One region of the Streptomyces sp. NPDC058663 genome, then DNA from elsewhere that is predicted to be linked to it. Evidence: riboswitches for the same ligand, from Rfam matches in the RefSeq annotation. Region 1 holds a riboswitch; the other holds the start of a gene.
The links. Region 1 has a riboswitch for cobalamin ahead of metE (5-methyltetrahydropteroyltriglutamate--homocysteine S-methyltransferase). Riboswitches for the same ligand answer to the same signal wherever they lie in the genome.
Positions count from the first base shown of each region.

Region 2: another riboswitch for cobalamin. It lies ahead of ACFWVV_RS04525 (cobalamin biosynthesis protein); the one in region 1 lies ahead of metE (5-methyltetrahydropteroyltriglutamate--homocysteine S-methyltransferase).

Region 1 is NZ_JBHXRV010000010.1:166,678-174,343, reverse strand. It holds gene ACFWVV_RS10230 (GlxA family transcriptional regulator) at 36-992, shown strand; gene gap (type I glyceraldehyde-3-phosphate dehydrogenase) at 1,145-2,143, shown strand; cobalamin riboswitch at 2,228-2,453, shown strand; gene metE (5-methyltetrahydropteroyltriglutamate--homocysteine S-methyltransferase) at 2,619-4,994, shown strand; gene ACFWVV_RS10215 (AraC family transcriptional regulator) at 4,981-5,871, opposite strand; gene ACFWVV_RS10210 (MFS transporter) at 6,190-7,347, shown strand; gene ACFWVV_RS10205 (MFS transporter) at 7,437-7,666, opposite strand, start outside.
Region 2 is NZ_JBHXRV010000004.1:149,551-157,216, reverse strand. It holds gene ACFWVV_RS04540 (class II aldolase/adducin family protein) at 154-903, opposite strand; gene ACFWVV_RS04535 (anion permease) at 1,237-2,490, shown strand; gene ACFWVV_RS04530 (hypothetical protein) at 2,521-2,742, shown strand; cobalamin riboswitch at 2,886-3,028, shown strand; gene ACFWVV_RS04525 (cobalamin biosynthesis protein) at 3,065-4,087, shown strand; gene ACFWVV_RS04520 (cobyric acid synthase) at 4,084-5,643, shown strand; gene ACFWVV_RS04515 (putative cobaltochelatase) at 5,711-7,666, shown strand, end outside.

The sequences.
Region 1 (7,666 bases):
ACGGCGGACCCCGCGCCCCCCGTACCCTCTTCCTCGTGTCCGCCTCACCCCTGTACCGCGTCGCCGTCCTCGTGCTCGACGGGGCGAAACCGCTCGACGTCGGCATCCCCGCGCAGGTGTTCACGACGCGCGCGAGCATGCCGTACGAGGTGCGGGTGTGCGGGGCCGCGCCGGGTCCCGTGACCGGTGGCGACGGGCTTTCGTACTACGTCGCCCACGGCCTCGACGCGCTCGCGTGGGCCGACCTCGTCTTCGTTCCCGGCTACCGCAACCCCGACCGCGACGACCCGCCGCAGGCCGTCGTCGACGCGCTGATCGCCGCGCACCGGCGGGGCGCCCGGCTCGCCGCCATCTCAACGGGCGCCTTCGCGCTCGCCGCCACCGGCCTGCTCGACGGCAAACGCGCTACGACGCACTGGCACTACACCCGGGCGCTCGCCGAGAAGCGCCCCCTCGTCCGGGTCGACGAGAACGTGCTGTTCGTCGACGAGGGCAGTGTGCTGACGTCGGCGGGCGCCGCCTCCGGCATCGACCTGTGCCTGCACATCCTGCGCGGCGACCTGGGGGTGGCCGCGTCGAACCACGCGGCGCGGCGCCTGGTGGCGGCCCCGTACCGCAGCGGCGGCCAGGCCCAGTACGTGCCGCGCAGTGTGCCCGAGCCGCTCGGCGAGCGGTTCGCCGCGACCCGGGAGTGGGCGCTGCACCGGCTGGGCGAGCCCCTGACCCTCGAGGTACTCGCCCGGCACGCGGCGGTGTCGCCGCGCACGTTCTCGCGGCGCTTCGCCGAGGACACCGGGTACACGCCGATGCAGTGGGTCATGCGGGCGCGCATCGACGTGGCCCGGGAGCTGCTGGAGCGTTCGCAGCGGGGCATCGAGCAGATCGCCGCCGACGTCGGCCTCGGCACCGGTGCCAATCTGCGGCTGCACTTCCAGCGCATCCTCGACACCACGCCGAGCGAGTACCGGCGCACCTTCGCCCAGGAGCGATAGCCGCCCGCCGCCCCGCGACCGCGTCGGCATGCCACGCCGCCATGTGGCGTGATCCTTGCGGACCATGGCGATCACGTCGCTGTCACCGGCCGGTTCCGCGCGAGAACCTGGGTGGCCAGGCTCAGGACGAACCCGAGGAAGGGACACCCCTCATGACCCGCATCGCCATCAACGGATTCGGCCGCATCGGACGCAATGTGCTGCGCGCCCTGCTCGAACGCGACAGCGCTCTGGAGGTCGTCGCCGTCAACGACCTCACCGAGCCCGCCGCCCTCGCGCGGCTGCTCGCCTTCGACTCGACGTCGGGCCGGCTCGGCCGTCCGGTGAGCGTCGAAGGGAACACCCTCGTCGTCGACGGCCGTCGCCTCACCGTCCTCGCCGAGCGCGAGCCGAAGCAGCTGCCGTGGGCCGAGCTCGGTGTCGACATCGTGCTGGAGGCGACCGGCCGTTTCACCTCGGCCGCGGCCGCCCGCGCCCACCTCGACGCGGGTGCGAAGAAGGTGCTGGTCAGCGCGCCGGCGACGGACGCCGATGTCACGCTCGCGTACGGCGTCAACACCGACGCGTACGACCCGAACGCGCACACCATCGTCTCCAACGCCTCGTGCACGACCAACGCGCTCGCCCCGCTGGCCAAGGTGCTCGACGACCTCGCCGGCATCGAGCACGGCTTCATGACGACGGTGCACGCCTACACGCAGGAGCAGAACCTGCAGGACGGCCCGCACCGCGACCCCCGCAGGGCCCGCGCGGCCGGCGTGAACATCGTGCCGACGACGACGGGTGCCGCCAAGGCGATCGGTCTCGTGCTGCCGAATCTGGACGGCAAGCTGTCGGGCGACTCGATCCGCGTACCCGTGCCGGTGGGATCGATCGTCGAGCTCAATACGACGGTCGCCCGTGACGTGACGCGCGAGGACGTGCTGGCGGCGTACCGCGCCGCCGCGCAGGGGCCGCTGGCCGGCGTACTGGAGTACTCGGAGGACCCGCTCGTGTCGTCCGACATCACCGGCAACCCCGCCTCGTCGATCTTCGACTCGGCCCTCACCCGCGTCGAGGGCCGACACATCAAGGTGGTCGCCTGGTACGACAACGAGTGGGGCTTCTCGAACCGGGTGATCGACACCCTCGAACTCCTCGCCGCCGGCTGACCCGGCACCCGGGTGGCCCACGCGGCGTGGCTCATTTCCGCACCCGGAGAGCGAACTCCCGTGACGGTGGAGGTCATTGCGCCTAGGGTGGTGGGTGCAGCTGGTTCGCCCTGCCCGCCAGGCAGACGCGTCGCAAGAGGGAACCCGGTGGGAATCCGGGACTGCCCCGCAGCGGTGAGTGGGAACGACCGCCGTCATACGCACTGGATCCGGACGGATCTGGGAAGCGACGGCCAGTAGGTGTCCGCCGGACGACGTCCGGTGGGTGGGCCCACGAGTCCGAAGACCTGCCCGCTGCCCGTACGCGACCGTTCGTGTACGGATGTCCCGGTGACCTCGTGGGCGGGTCGGCGTACGCATCAGGTGGAGGACCGCGCGTTGTCGCGCGCGGGTCCGGTCCGCCCGGTTCCGTCATCCCTTCGCGTCCGTGATCCGTCTCCGGGATCTCAGGAGTCATCTCGCGAAGGAGATTTCCGTGACAGCGAAGTCCGCAGCCGCGGCGGTACGTTCCACCGCGTACGGCTACCCCCGGCAGGGCCCGAACCGCGAGCTGAAGAAGGCGGTCGAGGGCTACTGGAAGGGCGCGGTCGCCGCCGAGGCCCTGGAGGAGACCGCCAGGGGCCTGCGCCGGGCGAACTGGCAGCAGTTGGCCGACGCGGGCATCGACGAGGTGCCCACCGGTGACTTCTCGTACTACGACCATGTCCTGGACACCAGTGTCATGGTCGGCGCTGTCCCCGACCGCCACCGCGAGGCCTTCGCTGACGGGACCCTCCCGGGCGCACCGTCCGGTCCGGACAGTGCGGGCCATCCGGACAGTGCGGGCCACCTGGACGGCTACTTCGCCATGGCACGCGGCAACCAGGACGTGGCGCCGCTGGAGATGACCAAGTGGTTCGACACCAACTACCACTATCTCGTGCCGGAGCTGGGCCCCGGCACCGTCTTCACGGCGAACTCGGCCAAGCAGGTCGCCGAGCTGAAGGAGGCGCTGGCGCTCGGGCACACCGCCCGTCCGGTGCTGGTCGGCCCGGTCACCTACCTGCTCCTCGCGAAGCCCGCCCCCGGTGTCGCCGCCGGCTTCGAGCCGTTGACGCTCCTGGACCGGCTGCTGCCCGTGTACGCGGAGGTCCTGGCCGACCTGCGGGCGGCCGGCGCCGAGTGGGTGCAGCTGGACGAGCCCGCCCTGGTCCAGGACCGCACCCCGGCCGAGCTGAACGCCACCGCCCGCGCCTACCGGGACCTGGGCGCCCTCACCGACCGGCCGCAACTCCTCGTCGCCTCCTACTTCGGCCGCCTCGGCGACGCACTCCCGGTCCTGGCCAAGGCCCCGGTGGAGGGTCTGGCACTGGACTTCACCGGCGCCGCCGCCACCCAGCTCGACGCGCTGGCCGCCGTCGGCGGGCTGCCCGGCAAGCGGCTGGTCGCGGGCGTCGTCAACGGCCGCAACGTCTGGATCAACGACCTGGAGAAGTCCCTGGCCACCCTCGGCACCCTGCTCGGCCTCGCCGGGCGGGTCGACGTGGCCGCCTCCTGCTCGCTCCTGCACGTACCGCTGGACGCCGCCGCCGAGCGCGACGTGGACCCGCAGATCCTGCGCTGGCTGGCCTTCGCCCGCCAGAAGAGCACCGAGATCGTCACCCTGGCCAAGGGCCTGCGCCGAGGCACCGCGGCGATCAGCGGCGAACTCGCCGCCAACCGGGCCGACCTGGCTTCCCGCGCCCGCTCCCCCCTGACCCACGATCCGGCAGTGCGCCACCGCGTAGCCGCCGTCACCGACGCCGACGCCCGCCGCTCGGCGCCGTACGAGGAGCGGGCCGCCGCCCAGCGCACCTCGCTCGGCCTGCCGCTGCTGCCGACGACCACGATCGGTTCGTTCCCGCAGACACCGGAACTGCGGACAGCCCGCGCCGACCTGCGCGCCGGACGCATCGACACCGCCGGCTACGAGGACCGCATCCGCACGGAGATCCGCGAGGTGCTGGCCTTCCAGGAGAAGGCGGGCATCGACGTCCTCGTGCACGGCGAGCCCGAACGCAACGACATGGTCCAGTACTTCGCCGAGCAGCTGACGGGGTACCTCGCCACCCAGCACGGCTGGGTCCAGTCGTACGGCACCCGCTACGTCAGGCCGCCGGTCCTCGCAGGCGACATCTCGCGCCCCCAGCCGATGACGGTGCGCTGGACCACTTACGCCAACTTCCTCACCGACCGCCCGGTCAAGGGCATGCTGACCGGTCCCGTGACGATGCTCGCCTGGTCGTTCGTACGGGACGACCAGCCGCTCGGCGACACCGCCCGGCAGGTCGCCCTCGCCCTGCGCGACGAGGTGAACGACCTGGAGGCGGCCGGGACCCGCGTCATCCAGGTCGACGAGCCTGCCCTGCGCGAAACGCTCCCGCTGCGCACCGCCGACCACGCGGCCTATCTCCGCTGGGCCACGGAGTCCTTCCGGCTGAGCACCGGCGGGGTCCGCCCGGAGACGCAGATCCACACCCACATGTGCTACGCCGAGTTCGGCGACATCGTGCAGGCCATCGACGACCTCGACGCGGACGTGATCAGCCTGGAGGCGGCCCGCTCGCACATGCAGGTGGCCCGCGAACTGGCCGCGCACGGCTACCCGCGGGAGGCCGGACCGGGCGTCTACGACATCCACTCCCCGCGCGTCCCGTCCGCCGAGGAGGCGGCGGACCTGCTGCGCAAGGGACTTGAGGCCATCCCGGCCGACCGCCTGTGGGTGAACCCCGACTGCGGACTGAAGACCCGCGGCTGGCCCGAGACCCGTGCCTCCCTGGAGAACCTGGTCGCGGCGGCCCGTACCGTACGGGCGGAACTCAACGGGTCCTGACGCGAGGAGGAACACGGGCCGGGAGGGAGCGGGCGGACCGCACTCCCTCCCGGCCTTCCCGGCCTTCCCGGCCTTCCCGGCCCTCCCGGTGGTGGGCACCCGGCGTGTGCCCGTACGCGCGCCGGAAGACGTCGATGAACGCGCTCGCGGACGCCCAGCCGCAGCGGTGCGCGACGGACGTGACGGGGGCTCCCTCGGCGAGCATGCGCAGGGCGTGGAAGAGCCTGAGCTGGGTGCGCCACTGGGGGAAGGTCATGCCCAGTTCGCTGCGGAAGAGGCGGCTCAGGGTGCGTTCGCCGGTGTGGGTGCGCACCCCGAGTTCGGCGAGGGTGGCGGGGTCGGCGGGGTCGGCGTGCAGCAGGTCGCAGACGGCGGCCAGCCGCGGATCGGCGGGCGCGGGCAGGTGCACCGGCTGCTGGGGCGAGGCCCTGAGCTGGTCGAGGAGTACGGCGCGCAGCCGCAGGCGCTCGGGGGCGGCGGGGTCCGGTGTGCCGGGGGCGCGGGCGGGGCGCGAGGTGCCGTTCTCGTACCGGACGGCGGCGGTGTACGCGAGGATCAGCTCGCGCAGGAGCGGGCTGACGGACAGGACGGTGGGGGCGCTCAGACCGAGGGGGTTCTCCTCGACGGGCAGCCCGAGACTGTGCATGTCGAGGTTGCCGTGGGCGCGGTGGGAGTGGACCGTACCGGCGGGCACCCACAGGGCGCGGGTTCCGGGGGCGAACCAGGTGCCTGCGTCGGTGGTGACGGCGAGGAATCCGGAGCCCGCGTAGATGATCTGGTGGTCGTCGTGCCGGTGCGGATCGATCCGCTCACCGGAGGCGAGCGGCCGGGTGTGAGTGGGGGCGTCCGGCAGGTGCGCTACGGGAGGTGCGGGCATCTGCGCGACGGGGGCGGTCGGCAGCGGCGCGACAGGGGCGGCCGGCAGGTGGTCGACGGGAGCGTCCGGCATCTGCGCGACGGGAACGGCCGGCGGGTGGCCGACAGGAGGTGCGGGCTTGCCCGGCGGCTCGGGCGGAGTGGGCGGCTGCTGGCGGGTTTTCGGCATTGGCAGGCAATTTACCGGAAGCGCGACACCTGCCGCGCTGGCGACGATCGGAGCGTGCCTACTCCACGTACCCACCCGTCCCCGGTCTCCCCGTCCCCGCGCGCCCCCTCGTCAACTCCCTCGCTCGCCAGGGCTCCACGGGGATCCCGCATGCCCCTCGCCCTCCTCGCGCTCGGTCACGCCTGTGTCGACGTCTATCAGGGGGCGGTCGCCGCCCTGGTGCCGTTCTTCATCGCCGAGCACGCCTACACCTACGCGGCCGCCTCCGGCATCGTCCTGGCGGCCTCGCTCCTGTCGTCCGTCGCGCAGCCGCTGTTCGGCGCGCTGACCGACAAGTGGGCGATGCCCTGGCTGCTGCCGGTGAGCACCCTGCTCGGCGGGTTCGGTGTCGCCCTCAGCGGGGTCGGCGGCATCGGTGGTTCGTACCCGCTGACCCTTGCCGTGATCGCCGTCTCGGGAATCGGGGTGGCCGCCTACCACCCGGAGTCCGCGCGGGTCGCCCGGCTGGCGAGCGGGGGCAGTCACACCGCGATGGGCTGGTTCTCACTCGGCGGCAACATCGGTTTCGCGACCGCCCCGCTGCTGGTGTCCGCCGTCGTGGCGACGGGCGGACTGCGAGCCTCGCCGCTGCTGGTGGTGCCGGCCCTGGCGGGTGCGGCGCTGTGTGTGGCCGCGCTGCGCGCGCTGCGTCGGCCTGTCGGGGAGGACGCCGGGGCGGCCGAACTGGGCCCGGCCGGGAAGGACGACTGGCGCGCGTTCCTGCAGATGTCCGGCGCCGTGGTCTGCCGGTCGGTCGTCTTCATGGGGCTCAGCTCGTTCATCGCGCTGTACGCCCGTGAGCGGGTGGGTGGCGGACACGCGGGTGAACTCGTGGGCACCGCCGCCCTGTTCACGCTCTACCTGGGCGGTGCGTTCGGCACCGTCATCGGCGGCAGGCTCGCCACCCGCTTCGGGCGGGTCGCGGTGGTCCGCTGGTCGTACGCGCTGACCGTGCCCGCGGTCGCCGGGGTCGTGTGCGTGCCCGGCCCGCTGTTGTACGTGTGCGTGGCGCTGACCTCGGCCGGGTTGTACGTGCCGTTCTCGCTGCACGTCACCCTCGGCCAGGACTACCTGCCGCACCGGGTGGGCACCGCGAGCGGCGTCACGCTCGGTCTGACGGTGAGCGTGGGCGGGCTGGCGAGCCCGCTGATCGGGGCGATCGCCGATGCGACGTCCCTCCAGCTCGCGCTGGCCCCGCTGGTCGTGCTTCCCGCGGTGGGATGGCTGCTGCTGCGCGGACTGTACGAGCCGCCGCAGCCGCACGGGTGACGTGGCAGTGAGCCGGACCGGCCCGTGAACGGGCCGGTCCGGCTCGAAGCTGCCGGCCCCAGCCCGTCGTCAGCTGGGGCGCCCGCCCGTCAGCTGGGGGCCTCGGCGCCCTTGCGGGCGTAGAACCACCAGGTCACCAGCACACAGCTCGCGTAGAAGCCGACGAAGCCCCACATCGCGCTGGTCACCGCGAAGGACCCGAAGAGGGCCGGGATGAAGAAGAAGCCGTAGGCGGCGATGCCCGCCGTGAAGCCGGTGACCGCGCCGGACTCCATCTCGGCCTGCTTCAGGGCCTGGTCGTAGGCGGGGGTGCCTTCGG
Region 2 (7,666 bases), on a different contig from region 1:
TGTCCGTACTGCCGGCCCGCACGGCCAGTGGGCGGGGCCCGCCGGGGGCACGCCGCCCGGAGCCGTGCCCGGTGTCCGTGGCCGGGAGGCATGGCCCGCAGGACGTGGCCGGTATTGAGTGATGAATAACGTGATCTTGCGCGGCCCCGGCCCTCAGCCCCGCTGCCCGTAGTCCCGCAGCTGTTCCTTGACCTCGTCCAGGTCGGTGTCGCTCAGGAGGGTCGGGGAGCGCCCGGGGACGGAGGAGGCGGTGAGCCACAGGCGGCACATCCACTCCAGCTGGGCGGTGCGGTCGTAGGCCTGGTCGAGGGTGTCGCCGTAGGTGAGGGTGCCGTGGTTCCGCAGGAGGCAGCCGGTCCGCTCGCGCAGCGCGCGCAGCGCGTTCTGGGCCAGCTCCTCGGTCCCGTAGGTCGCGTAGGGCGCGGTGCGTATCTCGCCTCCCATGGCGGCGGCCATGTAGTGGACCAGCGGCAGCCGGTCGACCAGGGTGGAGACGGCGGTGGCGTGCACGGCGTGGGTGTGCACGACTGCGCGCGCGCCGGTCGCCCGGTAGAGGGCGAGGTGCAGGGGGAGTTCGCTGGTGGGGGTGAGTGCGCCGAGGATCTGGCGGCCGTCGAGGCCGACGCCGACGGCGTCCTCCGGGCGGAGCCGGTCGTAGGGGACGCCGCTCGGGGTGAGGAGGATCAGTCCGCCGACCCGGACCGAGACGTTGCCCGAGGTGCCGACGACCAGGCCGTCCGCCACCGAGCGGCGCGCGGTGTCCACCAGGTCCCGCCAGGCGCGTGCCACCGCGTCGGGTGATTCCGGCGGTCGCGTCCCGTCCACCCCGCCGGTTCCGTACGCCCCGCCGGTTCCGTCCACCCCATCGGCTCCGTACGCCGCATGCGCCTCGTCGCTCGTCATGGGCCGCATCCTGCCAGCCGCCCGCGGGGACGGCGCGGGGCCGGTGCCAAGCCGTCGCGCCCGGTCAGCCGTACGGGACGACTCGCGCAGTTCGGTGACGGCCGGGGCCACCTCCGGGTGACCAGGATCTCTTCCGCGGCTCACTCGGGCGGTTGAGCACCTTCGCGCACGGTTGACGACCCGGGCGCCGCCCGGCCGCGCCGCCGTTCCGGTGATTTTCGGGGCAGCGGTCCCGCGTTTCGGGTCACCACAACGCCCTTCTCAGTTCATCTTCCGTTCACTCAGGTTGCTTACGTTCCTACAGCCACTGACCTCAAACGATTGCCTGGGTAAATGGAACACATCACGCTCCTCCTCGGAATCGTGATCGTCACCGCTCTCGTGTTCGATTTCACGAACGGTTTCCACGACACTGCCAACGCGATGGCCACCACCATCTCGACCGGCGCACTCAAGCCCAAGACGGCGGTGGCCATGTCCGCCGTGCTCAACCTCATTGGTGCGTTTCTCTCCGTCGAGGTCGCCAAGACGATCTCCGGTGGGCTCATCAACGAGAGCGGCATCACCACGGAAGTGATCTTCGCGGCGCTCGTCGGCGCGATCCTCTGGAACCTGTTGACCTGGCTGATCGGCCTGCCGTCCAGTTCCTCCCACGCACTCTTCGGCGGCCTCATCGGCGCCACCCTGATGTCGGTCGGCACCTCCGGCGTGAACGGCAGCGTCGTCATCACCAAGGTGCTGCTGCCCGCCATCGCGGCACCGCTCGTCGCCGGTCTCGCCGCGTACCTCGCCACCAAGCTCACCTTCAAGCTGGCGGGCAAGACGGACGAGAAGTCCACCGCGAAGGGCTACCGGGCGGGTCAGATCGCCTCGGCCGGCCTGGTCTCGCTGGCGCACGGCACCAACGACGCGCAGAAGACCATGGGTGTCATCACCCTGGCCCTGGTCACCGGCAACGTCCTGGCCCCGGGCTCCAACCCCCCGATGTGGGTCATCGTCTCGGCCGGTGTGGCCATCGCGCTCGGCACCTACCTCGGCGGCTGGCGCATCATCCGCACCATGGGCACCGGCCTCACCGACCTCAGGCCGCCGCAGGGCTTCGCTGCCCAGACCGGTGCCGCCACGGTCATCCTGGCCTCCTCGCACCTCGGCTTCTCCCTCTCCACCACCCAGGTCTGCTCCGGCTCCGTGATGGGTGCGGGTCTCGGCCGCAAGGGCGGCGTGGTCCGCTGGTCGACCGCGACCCGGATGTTCGTCGCCTGGGGTCTGACCCTCCCGGCCGCCGGCCTTGTCGCCGCCGGGGCGGAGTTCCTCACCGGGCAGGGCGCCTGGGGCGTCACCGCCACCGCGGTGCTGCTGGTCGCGGGCTCCGCGGCGATCTGGGTGCTGTCCCGCCGCAAGCCGGTCACCGCCGACGACCTCGACTCGACGCAGTCCGCGTCCGAACCCGCCGGTGTCGTCACCACCGCCATCGCGGCCGTCACCCCGCCCCCCGCCGGCCTCCTGGCCACCGACGGCCTCAGGGCCACCCTGCACTCCCCCGCCGCGAGCCCCGCCGAACCGGCCCGCCCGGCCGCCTCGGTCTGAGCGGCCCCGGAACTCTAGGAAAGCGACCGCATGAACATCGACTGGGCAGCTCTCGGCAGCGTCTTCGGCGTCAGCCTCGTGGCCACCGTCTCCCTGGTGGGCCTGTTCACCCTCGGCATCGTGGGCCTCTCCAAGCAGCAGTCGGCCGCCGCCTCCGGCGGTTCGGCGACCGCGGCGCGCACCGGCGCGTACGCCTGCTTCGCGCTGTGCGCGGCGGCCGTGGCGTACGGGATCTACCTGATCGTCATCTGACGCCCCGCCGTCCTCCGGCGCCCGCGAGCCCCGGACGTCCGCATTCCTTCGAGCCGCCCCGCGCCCCGTGCGCGGGGCGGCTCGTCGCGTGCGGGGTGGTGCTTCGGCGCACCGCCTCCCGCAGGTCAACCCCAGGTTGACGGTTGTTCGCAGGGCGTGGTGGACTGCCCGAGCCAATACGGCGGCATGGAGAGGAAGCCGGTGCGAATCCGGCGCGGTCCCGCCACTGTCACGTGCGACCCCGGTCGTCACGAAGCCAGGAACTCCCAGCCGCTCGTCACGTCGAACCAGGGCGCGGACCCTGAGTTAAGGACACTTCGCCATGCCCGGCTGCGGTTCACGCGGTTCAGCCCTTGTGCCTGCCCCGTCCGCCCTGTCCTCCCCCGCCCATGTCTTCGCCTGGGGCGCGGCCGCCGGATTCCTCGGCGACCTGCTGCTCGGCGACCCGCGCAGGGGCCACCCGGTGGCCGCCTTCGGCCGTGCCGCAGGAGCGGTCGAGCAGGCGCTGTGGCGCGACGACCGGGGGCGCGGCGCACTGCACACCCTTCTCTGCGTCGGCTCCGCCGCCGGGGCCGCCGCACTCGCCGCACGGGCGGTGCGCCACTCCCCCGTCGCCTCCGTCGTGCTGACCGCCGCCGCCACGTGGTCGGTCGTCGGCGGTACGTCGCTGGGCCGCGAGGCCGGGGCGATCGGCGGGGCGCTCGCCGCGGGCGACCTCGACGTGGCGCGCGAGCGGCTGCCGCACCTGTGCGGCCGGGACCCGCAGGCCCTGGACGGGCAGCAGATGGCGCGTGCCGTGGTGGAGTCCGTCGCCGAAAACACCTCGGACGCGGTGGTGGGCGCGCTGGTGTGGGGGGCGGTCGGCGGGGTGCCGGGGCTGGTGGCGTTCCGCGCAGTGAACACCCTGGACGCGATGGTCGGACACAAGTCGGCGCGCCACCGGCGCTTCGGGTGGGCTTCCGCGCGCCTGGACGACGTGGCGGGCTGGCCGGGCGCCCGGCTGACGGCCGCCCTCGCGGTCCTCGCCGGGGACGACCCGCGGGGGGCGCTGCGGGCCTGGCGCGCGGATGCGGCCAGCCACCCCAGCCCCAACGCGGGCCCCGTGGAGGCCTCGTTCGCGGGCGCGCTGGGCGTGCGGCTGGGCGGCACGCTCGCCTACGCAGGACGCGTCGAGAACCGGGCCGTGCTCAACGGGGAGACGGGCCGCCCCGTCGAGGTGGCGGACATCGAACGCGCGGTGCGGCTCTCGCTCCGGGTGAACCTGCTGGCCCTTGCCGTGTGTGCGGCCGGGCGCCTCGCCCTCGGGCGGGCAGCCCGCGGGCGCGCGAAGGGGACGAAGGCATGAGCGGTGGCGGGCTGTTGGTGGCGGGGACCACGTCGGACGCGGGCAAGAGCGTCGTCACGGCGGGAATCTGCCGGTGGCTGGTGCGCCAGGGGGTGAAGGTCGCCCCGTTCAAGGCGCAGAACATGTCGCTGAACTCGTTCGTGACCCGCGAGGGCGCGGAGATCGGGCGCGCCCAGGCGATGCAGGCCCAGGCCGCCCGCGTCGAGCCGACCGCGCTGATGAACCCCGTACTCCTGAAGCCGGGCAGCGACCGCTCCAGCCAGGTGGTGCTGCTGGGCAAGCCGGTGGGCGAGATGAGCGCGCGCGGCTTCTTCGGCACGGCCGGCGGCAAGGAGTACGGCGAGGGTGTCCAGGGCGGCCACCGCGAGGCGCTGCTCGGCACGGTGACACAGTGCCTGGCCGAGCTGCGCGAGAGTTACGACGCGGTGATCTGCGAGGGGGCGGGGAGCCCCGCCGAGATCAATTTGCGCCGTACCGACATCGTGAACATGGGCATCGCCCGCGCCGCGGACTTCCCCGTCGTGGTGGTGGGCGACATCGACCGGGGCGGCGTCTTCGCGTCCTTCTTCGGTACGACCGCGCTGCTCGCCGGTGAGGACCAGCGGCTGATCGCGGGGTACCTGGTGAACAAGTTCCGCGGTGACGTCTCGCTGCTGGAGCCGGGGCTCGACATGCTGGAGAACCTCACCGGGCGCAGGACGTACGGCGTGCTGCCGTACGCGCACGGGCTCGGCATCGACGAGGAGGACGGGCTGCGGGTCTCGATGCGCGGTGCGGTACGGGAATCGGTGGTCGCGCCGCCGTTCGGTGAGGACGTGCTGCGGGTCGCGGTGTGCGCGGTGCCGCTGATGTCGAACTTCACCGATGTGGACGCGCTGGCCGCCGAGCCGGGCGTGGTCGTGCGTTTCGTGGACCGGGCCGAGGAGCTGGCCGACGCGGACCTGGTGGTGGTGCCGGGGACGCGGGGCACGGTCAGGGCGCTGGCGTGGCTGCGGGAGCGCGGGCTCGCCGACGCCCTGGTGCGGCGGGCGGCCGAGGGGCTGCCGGTCCTGGGGATCTGCGGGGGGTTCCAGGTGCTCGGGGAGCGCATCGAGGACGAGGTGGAGTCCCGGGCGGGAGTGGTGGACGGCCTGGGCCTGCTGCCGGTGCGGGTGCGGTTCGCCCGGGAGAAGACCTTGGCGCGGCCGGTGGGTTCGGCGCTCGGGGAGGTGGTGGAGGGCTACGAGATCCACCACGGGGTGGCCGAAGTCCTGGGCGGGGAAGCCTTCTTGGACGGGTGCCGGAGGGGTGCCGTGTGGGGTACGCACTGGCACGGGTCGCTGGAGAGCGACACCTTCCGGCGCGCGTTCCTGCGGGAGGTCGCGGCGGCCACCGGGCGACGGTTCGTGCCGGCGCCGGACACCAGCTTCGGGGCGCTGCGCGAGGAGCAGTTGAACAAGCTCGGCGACCTGATCGAGGAGCACGCGGACACGGACGGACTGTGGCGGCTGATCGAGTCGGGGGCGCCGGTCGGGTTGCCCTTCGTGCCGCCGGGGGCGCCGGAGGTACGCGGATGAGAAGTGCCGTACGCGCAACAGCGGTTGCGGCTGTGACAGCTGTGCCAGGAACCACTATGGAGGCCGCATGAGTACGCCCTACCCCTTCACCGCGATCGTCGGACAGGACGACCTGAGGCTCGCCCTGCTGCTCAACGCCGTGTCCCCGGCGGTCGGCGGGGTGCTGGTGCGCGGTGAGAAGGGGACCGCGAAGTCCACCGCCGTGCGCGCGCTGGCGGCACTGATGCCGCAGGTGGCGGTGGTCGCGGGGTGCCGGTTCTCGTGTGATCCGGCGGCACCCGACCCGGCGTGTCCCGATGGGCCGCATCCGGGTGCCGGCGGCGTGTCGCGGGACGCCCGGACCGTGGAGCTGCCGGTCGGCGCTTCCGAGGACCGCCTGGTGGGTGCGCTGGACATCGAGCGGGCGCTCAGCGAGGGCGTGAAGGCGTTCGAGCCGGGACTGCTCGCGGACGCCCACCGCGGGATTCTGTACGTGGACGAGGTCAATCTCCTCCATGACCATTTGGTGGACCTCCTGCTCGACGCCGCCGCCATGGGCGCGTCGTACGTCGAGCGCGAGGGTGTGTCCGTACGGCATGCCGCGCGGTTCCTGCTGGTCGGGACGATGAACCCCGAGGAGGGCGAGCTGCGGCCGCAGTTGCTCGACCGGTTCGGGCTGACCGTGGAGGTGGCCGCGTCCCGGGACACCGATCTGCGGGTGGAGGTCGTACGCCGTCGGCTCGCCTACGACGACGACCCGGCGGGGTTCGCCGCCAAGTGGGCCGGGGAGGAGGCCGACCTCCGGGAACGGATCGTCGCGGCACGGGCCCTGCTGCCGCACGTCCGCCTCGGTGATGACGCCCTCCGTCAGATCGCCGCGACCTGCGCCGCGTTCGAGGTCGACGGCATGCGGGCGGACATCGTGATGGCCCGCACCGCGACCGCGCTGGCCGCGTGGGCCGGGCGCGAGGACGTGGCTGAGGAGGACGTACGGCAGGCCGCGCTGCTGGCGCTGCCGCACCGGCGGCGGCGCAATCCGTTCGACGCTCCCGGCCTCGACGAGGACAAGCTCGACGAGACGCTGGAGCAGAACAGCCCCCCGCAGACCGACGGGGACGGCGACGACCCTGACACCGACCCTGACGGGCCGGGCGGCGGCGGTCTCCCGCCGCAGCGCGACGGTGACGGCGGCGGCAGCCCCGACGCTCCGGAGCAGGGCGGGTCGGAGCAGGGCGAGACGCCCGAGCCGCCGGCGGACCAGCCCGAGCAGCAGCCCGCCCCGACCGGGAAGGGCGCGGGCGAGCAGCCCGCCGCCACGGCCGCCGAGCCGTTCCGCACAAAGATGCTGAGCGTGCCCGGCCTCGGCGAGGGTGCGGCGGGGCGCAGGTCCAGGGCGCGCACCGAGCACGGCCGTACGACGGGTGCGGTACGGCCCCGGGGCACGCTGACCAAGCTCCACCTGGCGGCCACCGTGCAGGCCGCCGCGCCGCACCAGCGGGCGCGCGGGCGCAGCGGGCGCGGTCTCGTGGTGCGCCGGGACGATCTGCGGCAGGCGACACGGGAGGGGCGCGAGGGGAATCTGGTGCTCTTCGTGGTGGATGCTTCCGGGTCCATGGCGGCCCGGCAGCGGATGAGCGCGGTGAAGGGTGCGGTGCTGTCGCTGCTGCTGGACGCCTACCAGCGGCGGGACAAGGTCGGCCTGGTGACCTTCCGGGGCAAGGAGGCGGAGGTGGCGCTGCCGCCGACGTCGTCGGTGGACGCCGCGGCGGCGCGTCTTGAACTGCTGCCGACGGGCGGCCGTACTCCGCTGGCGGCAGGCCTGCTGAAGGCGCATGACGTGCTGCGGGTGGAGCGGCTGCGGGATCCGTCGCGGCGGCCGCTGCTGGTGGTGGTGACGGACGGGCGGGCGACCGGGGGTCCAGAGCCCGTGGCGCTGGCCGGGCGGGCGGCACGGCTGCACGAGGCCGAGGGCATCGCCTCGGTCGTCGTGGACTGCGAGTCGGGGATGGTGCGGCTCGGTCTCGCGGCCGAGCTGGCAAGGGAG